2 regions of the Mycolicibacterium duvalii genome follow, and region 1 is predicted to be linked to the other one. Evidence: predicted binding sites of a transcription regulator. Region 1 holds the regulator's gene; the other holds the start of a gene.
What was found. Region 1 encodes LexA, which represses DNA repair genes until DNA is damaged. Its sites were predicted from a motif close to CGAACANNTGTTCG; they were not measured.
Positions count from the first base shown of each region.

Region 2: the regulator LexA is predicted to act here: its motif matches at 1,773-1,786, upstream of cofD (2-phospho-L-lactate transferase).

Region 1 is NZ_AP022563.1:2,252,852-2,256,255, reverse strand. Features, by position in the region: gene G6N31_RS10550 (LGFP repeat-containing protein) at 1-973, shown strand, start outside; gene lexA (transcriptional repressor LexA) at 1,004-1,723, opposite strand; gene G6N31_RS10540 (peptigoglycan-binding protein LysM) at 1,945-2,436, shown strand; gene nrdR (transcriptional regulator NrdR) at 2,554-3,018, shown strand; gene G6N31_RS10530 (PhzF family protein) at 3,034-3,404, opposite strand, start outside.
Region 2 is NZ_AP022563.1:2,942,574-2,945,977, forward strand. Features, by position in the region: gene G6N31_RS13835 (phosphomannomutase/phosphoglucomutase) at 1-198, opposite strand, end outside; gene G6N31_RS13840 (DUF3499 domain-containing protein) at 277-696, opposite strand; gene G6N31_RS13845 (metallopeptidase family protein) at 829-1,251, shown strand; gene G6N31_RS13850 (WhiB family transcriptional regulator) at 1,294-1,560, opposite strand; gene cofD (2-phospho-L-lactate transferase) at 1,987-2,970, shown strand; gene G6N31_RS13860 (coenzyme F420-0:L-glutamate ligase) at 2,967-3,404, shown strand, end outside.

The DNA of each region.
Region 1 (3,404 bases):
GATCTCCTATGACACCGCGAACCAGACGTTCACCGCCGAGCCGGGCAACCTCACCAGCCAACTGGCCGGCCTCGAAGTGCCCGGCCAGCAGAACCAGGGCGCGCCGGCGGCGACCCAGGCCGCACCCCAGGACGATGAAGGCACCGGTCTGCAGTGGTCGCCGTGGTGGCTGCTCGCCATCGTGGCGCTGCTGGGCCTGCTCGGCGTGGTCGCTTTCCTGATCATGCGCAACCGCGGCCGCACCGCCGACGAGTCGTTCGGCACCCCTGACGCCGGCTACGGAGACGGCGCAGAATACGACCGCCCGCGCGAATCCTTCGCCGAACCTGGCGCCGCGTCGTTCGCCGCGCCGGCCGACGGCGAAGACGAGTTGTTCGGCGATCGCTATGCACGCGAAGGTCTGACCGCGGTGTCGACGGCCACTCCGCCGGATGTGCCGACATCCTCGGCGATCTCGGAGGAGGTCGCGCCGACGCCGCTGAGCTTCTGGGGGGTGCCCACCGCCCCGCCGGCACCTGCGGAGCCCGAAGACTCCGACCTCGGAGAGGACGAGAACCCCGACGCGGTGGACACGGCGCCGACTCGCGTTCCGACCGCGAGGGAAGTCGACGGTCTCGACCACTACGGCGATTTCGACCAGGTGGGCGGTGATGAGGAGCCGGCCCTCGAAGCCGACAGAGAACCTCTGGTGGTCGCAGAGCACACGCCCGAACCGCTTGTCGAGAGAGACGCAATGATCGATACCGGCCGCCACGCTCGCATCGACGACGACGAGCCGACTCCGGGAGGGACAGCGGTGCACATGCCGCTGGACGACCCGCACCAAGTGCCCGACGGCTATCCGGTCAAAGCCGACACCCGCTCGGGGCTGTATTGGATCCCCGAGGACGCCGAGTACGCCGACGCGCCGGCTGAACTCTGGTTCGCCAGTGAGGAAATGGCGATCACCAACGGCTTCGTGCGGAGCCGCTGAACAGCGAACGCCCGCACGCGTCACCGGCGATCAGATTTTGCGGATGACCGTGACGACCTTGCCGAGGATCGCGGCATCATTGCCGGGAATCGGGTCGAAGACGGGGTTGTGCGGCATCAGCCAGACCTGACCGCGGGTGCGCTTGAAGGTCTTGACCGTAGCTTCCCCGTCGATCATCGCAGCGACGATGTCGCCGTTGTCGGCAACATTCTGTTGGCGCACCACCACCCAGTCGCCGTCACAGATCGCCGCGTCCACCATCGAGTCGCCGACGACCTTGAGCAGGAACAGCGAACCTTCTCCGACGAGTTCGCGGGGGAGGGGGAAGACATCCTCGACGGCTTCCTCGGCCAGGATCGGACCGCCCGCGGCGATCCGGCCGAGGACCGGCACGAAGGTCGGCTCGGGCAGCACATCGGAGCCGGTGACGTCGGTGGCGGCCACGGTGGCCGCAACGCCGTCTTCCAGGCCGCGCACGTCGACGGCACGCGGACGGTTGGGATCGCGCCGCAGGAAGCCCTTGCGCTCGAGCGTGCGCAGCTGATGGGCCACCGACGAAGTCGACGTCAGCCCCACCGCGTCCCCGATCTCGCGGATGCTGGGCGGGTAGCCGCGCGTGGTCACGGAGGCCCGGATCACCTCGAGGATGGTGCGCTGACGCTCGGTCAGACCTGAGCCCTTGTCCCGTCGTGCGCCCGCCGCGGCGGTGGTCGTACCGGAGCCGGCGGTGCTGTCGCTGTCGTCGCTCATAGGCCCGAATGTAGCCCACGATCCGCCGTTGATCAAACATGTGTTCGACCGCGTGTCCGCTTCTGGCCGTCGCGATCTGCGGGAGCGGACTTGTCGGTGCCGACCGCTAGCCTCTGCAACAGTTCGATCACACGTTCTATCAATCGAACGTGTGATCGACTAAAGTTCGAACACAGTAGCGAATGCCGGGTAGCGATCAACGATCGGAAGGTGGGGCGAAGATGACTGTCATCTACACATACGAGGCAGGCCGTACGGAACGCCGGACGGAACACGACGTGCCGCGCCAGCGTGCGCAGGCCCGGGCGGCTCGTCCGGTGCGGGTGCCGGGCAGCACTCGTCCGTCGGGTTCTGCGCGGCCGCGCGTGGCACCCATGCGCTACCGCGGCGCGGGGGTGAGCGTGTCGCGTGCGCCCCACCGTCGCCGTCCCATCACCCCGGCCACGACCGTCGTCCTGGCGCTGGTCGCCGCGGCCATCACGGTGTGGCTGGGGCTGGTCGCCGAGGCCGGCGGTGTGGTCGGCCGGGAGGCGGCGGTGCCCAGTCGACTGGCGGTGGTGCAGGTGCAGGCAGGCGAGTCGCTGCAGCACGTGGCTCGCAGGGTCGCGCCGGAGGCGCCGGTGTCCGAAGTGGTCGCGAAGATCCGCGAGCTCAACGCGCTCGATACGGTGGCTGTCGGAGCCGGGCAGACGCTGATCGCGCCGATCGCCTGATCGCCGATGTCGAAACGCCATGTGCCGATCGGGCTCGCGACGGGTCGTCGCACCCGCGCGCAGGTAGGCTCGAGGTCGTTCGAAGCGGTTGTCTGTCGAAGCGGCGAAGGAGCGGGCATGCACTGTCCTTTCTGCCGTCATCCTGACTCCCGCGTTGTCGACTCCCGAGAAACCGACGAGGGCCAGGCAATCCGTCGTCGCCGGTCGTGTCCGGAATGCGGTCGACGATTCACCACCGTCGAGACCGCCGTGCTGGCCGTCGTGAAGCGCAGCGGGGTGACCGAACCGTTCAGCCGCGAGAAGGTCATCAAGGGTGTGCGGCGCGCCTGCCAGGGTCGGCAGGTCGACGACGATGCGCTCAACAAGTTGGCGCAGCAGGTCGAGGACGCGGTCCGCGCCACCGGCTCGCCGGAGGTGCCCAGCCACGAGGTCGGCCTGGCCATCCTGGGTCCGCTACGGGATCTCGACGAGGTCGCGTACCTGCGCTTCGCGTCGGTGTACCGCTCGTTCTCCTCGGCCGAGGATTTCGAGCGGGAGATCGAGGCGCTGCGCGCCCACCGTGAGGTTTCGGCCCAGGCGTAGCGACCCCGTGGTGTGTCAGTCGATCTGGCGCGTCTCGTCCTCGACCACACGGCCGGCGACCAGCACCCAGCCGTCGGGACTCCACGTGGTGTGGATGACTGACCCCTGCCCCTGGACGATGGTCAGGTCGCGGCTGAGGTACTCGGTGATTCGCACCGCGGCCGCACCGGTGGCTTCGTCCTCGCGAATCCCCAGATGCGGAGCGAACATCCGTGCGCGGATGGTGTCCTTGGCTTCGTCGAGCCACGTCCACAGATAATGCTCGGCCTCGTCGCTGTACTCGTCGGGGTCGGCGTCGAGCAGTGCGTCGACGGTGGCGATGTCGTGAATCGCGAAGTCTGGGGCCCACGCCGCGCGCACGCTGACCGAGGTCACCTCGTCGCGGT
Region 2 (3,404 bases), 690 kb from region 1:
GGCGAACGCGTTGGCCAGCCCCGGCGAGCTCGACCGCATGTCGTGGCCGACGACCACCTGGGTCGCGTCTGCGCGGACCAGCCGGGCGAATGCGGCGCCGACTTCGCTGACGAACTGCTCGTCGAGCTCGGTGCCAACGAGTCCACGCACGTCGTAGGCCTTGATGACGCGCTGTACAGCCTCAGCGGGCCGGGACATAGTGCTCCTTGGACTCCGGACGTGGTTACGTCCAGCCTAGCCGTCGTGAGCCTCGGGTACGGCTACTACACCGGCGACTCAGTCGGTCGGGTCGGGCAGCACCCGCAGATGTCCGCGCCGGCGCCCGTTGGTCTCCGGCCGGCGGGCCGGCGGGGCCATCAACGCGCCGCCGTGCGCTCCGCTGACCGGGTCGCTGAACCCGGCGGTGAAGCCGTGCGCGGGTGCCACCCCGTCGCGGCCCTCGCGCACCGCGTCGGCCAGCGCGACCAGGTCGTCGTCGTCGGGGTGCGACGGCAGCGGGCCGGCGTGGCGCACCAGCTCCCACCCGCGCGGGGCGGTGATCCGGCCGGCGTGCATGACGCACAGGTCCCAGGAGTGCGGCTCAGACACGGTGGCGAGCGGGCCCACAACCGCAGTCGAGTCGGAATAGACGAAGGTGAGCGTCGCGACCGCATAGTGAGGGCACCCTGGCCGGCAGCAGCGACGGGGAACATTCACGCTCGGAAGGTTATCGTGGCTCGTCGCCGGGGTCGCGCCGGACACGCGCAGCCGGCAGGCCGCCGAAGCCCAACCGTTACGATCTTTTTCGTGACCGTGCGCAGGCATCGGGGCTCGCGGCGGGGCCGGGAGATGCGGGGACCACTGCTTCCGCCGACCGTTCCGGGCTGGCGCAGCCGCGCCGAACGCTTCGACATGGCGGTGCTGGAGGCCTACGAGCCGATCGAGCGGCGCTGGCACGACCGGGTCTCGGCGCTCGATGTCGCCGTCGACGAGATTCCGCGGATCGCCCCGAAGGACCCGGACAGCGTGCAGTGGCCACCGGAGGTGGTCGCTGACGGTCCGATTGCGCTCGCGCGTCTCATCCCGGCCGGGGTGGACGTCCGCGGCAACTCGACGCGGGCTCGAATTGTGTTGTTCCGCAAGCCGATCGAGCGACGGGCCAAAGACACCGTCGAGCTGACCGATCTGTTGCACGAACTACTGGTGGCTCAGGTGGCCACCTATCTGGGAGTGGAGCCGTCGGTCATCGATCCGACGATCGGTGACGACTAGACGATCTGTTGGGTCAGTGTCGCCGGCGAGGCCGGCGCGCGGTCAGATGATCCCGCGCTTGAGGCGACGGCGCTCGCGTTCGGACAGGCCGCCCCAGATGCCGAAGCGCTCGTCGTTCGCCAGGGCGTACTCGAGGCATTCGTCGCGCACCTCGCAGCCCTGGCAGATGCGCTTGGCCTCGCGGGTGGAGCCGCCCTTCTCGGGGAAGAACGCCTCGGGGTCGGTCTGCGCGCACAGCGCACGCTCTTGCCATTGATCTTCGGTGAGATCCGAATCTTCGGTGAAATCCTCGATCCGGTCGGGCACCACGCTCAGTTGCGGGCGTCCGTTGGTTGCAGGTGTCGGTCCGGTCTGGATGTGCGTCGCACTTCCCACCGAGCCGAGGAGCCTGATGTCGAAATGGTCCGATTCGCCGAAATCGGCCTGTTCAAATGCCATGTTTCCCCTCCTCACAGTCTCGTACAGTCTCGTAGATCCGGTTGCTGCCAGCCGACACTATTGCTCTGTGTGGCCACCCAATTCGAACAAGTGATCGAATCTCGGTCTGCGACACCGAATCCGGTGGGAAACCGCGAATGACACTGGTGTGATTACACACGCGATCACTACCTCGGTCAAGCGCTAGAACAGGAATTCATACCATTTCGTGATGACAATTCGGCGCGTCGCGCTGTGGTGTGTCTGTCACTCCCCACCCGACACGGGTCCGGACCGCACGGCCTAGTCTCGTTCCCTGTGAAGGTGACGGTTCTGGTCGGCGGCGTCGGGGGCGCACGATTCCTGCTCGGCGTGCAGCATCTCCTCGGCCTCGGCCAGTTCGGCGACAATGCTAGCGACCACGAACTGACCGCCGTCGTCAACGTCGGCGACGACGCGTGGATGTTCGGGGTGCGGATCTGCCCGGACCTCGACACCTGCATGTACACCCTCGGCGGCGGCATCGACGACGAGCGCGGCTGGGGTCATCGCAACGAGACCTGGCACGCCAAGGAGGAGCTCGCCGCCTACGGGGTGCAGCCCGACTGGTTCGGTCTGGGTGATCGCGATCTGGCCACCCATCTGGTGCGCACCCAGATGCTGCGCGCCGGCTATCCGCTCTCGGCGGTCACCGAGGCGCTGTGCCGGCGCTGGAATCCCGGCGCCCGGCTGTTGCCCGCCAGCGACGACCGCAGTGAAACGCATGTCGTGATCAGCGATCCGGAGACCGGTGAGAAGAAGGCCATCCACTTCCAGGAGTGGTGGGTGCGTTATCGGGCCCAGGTGCCGACGGAGAGCTTCGCGTTCATCGGCGCCGATCAGGCCAAGGCGGCGCCCGGGGTGACCGAGGCGATCGAGGACGCCGACGTGGTGCTGATCGCTCCGTCGAACCCGGTGGTCAGTATCGGCACCATCCTGGCCGTCGGCGGCATCCGGGCCGCGCTGCGGGCCACGTCCGCGCCGGTGATCGGCTACTCCCCCATCGTCGGCGGGAAGCCGTTGCGCGGCATGGCCGATACCTGCCTGTCGATCATGGGGGTGGCCAGCACCTCCGAAGCGGTGGCCGCGCACTACGGCGCCCGGTCGGCCACCGGCATCCTCGACGGCTGGCTGGTGCACACCGGCGACACCGCTGCCGTCGACGGGATCTCGGTGCGGTCGGCGCCGCTGTTGATGACCGAGCCGGCGGTCACCGCGCACATGGTGCGCGCCGGACTGGAGCTGGCCGGGGTCTCGTGGTGACCGATCACGGCACATCGGCCCGGTTGGAGATTCTGCCGGTCGAGGGACTGCCGGAGTTCCGGCCCGGTGACGACCTGGCGTCGGCCATCGCCGGGGCCGCGCCGTGGCTGCGCGATCACGACGTCGTCGTCGTCACCAGCAAGGTGCTGTCCAAGTGCGAGGGCCGGATGGTCGTCGCGCCGTCGGACCCCGAAGAGCGGGATGCGCTGCGGCGCAGATTGATCGACAGCGAGGCGGTCCGTGTGCTGGCCCGCAAGGGGCGCACGCTGATCACCGAGAACGCGCTGGGTCTGGTGCAGGCCGCCGCCGGGGTGGACGGATCCAACGTCGACGCCAACGAATTGGCGCTGCTGCCGGTCGATCCCGACGGCAGCGCGGCGGCGTTGGTGTCGTCTCTTCGTGAGCGACTGGGCGTACGGGTCGGCGTGGTGGTC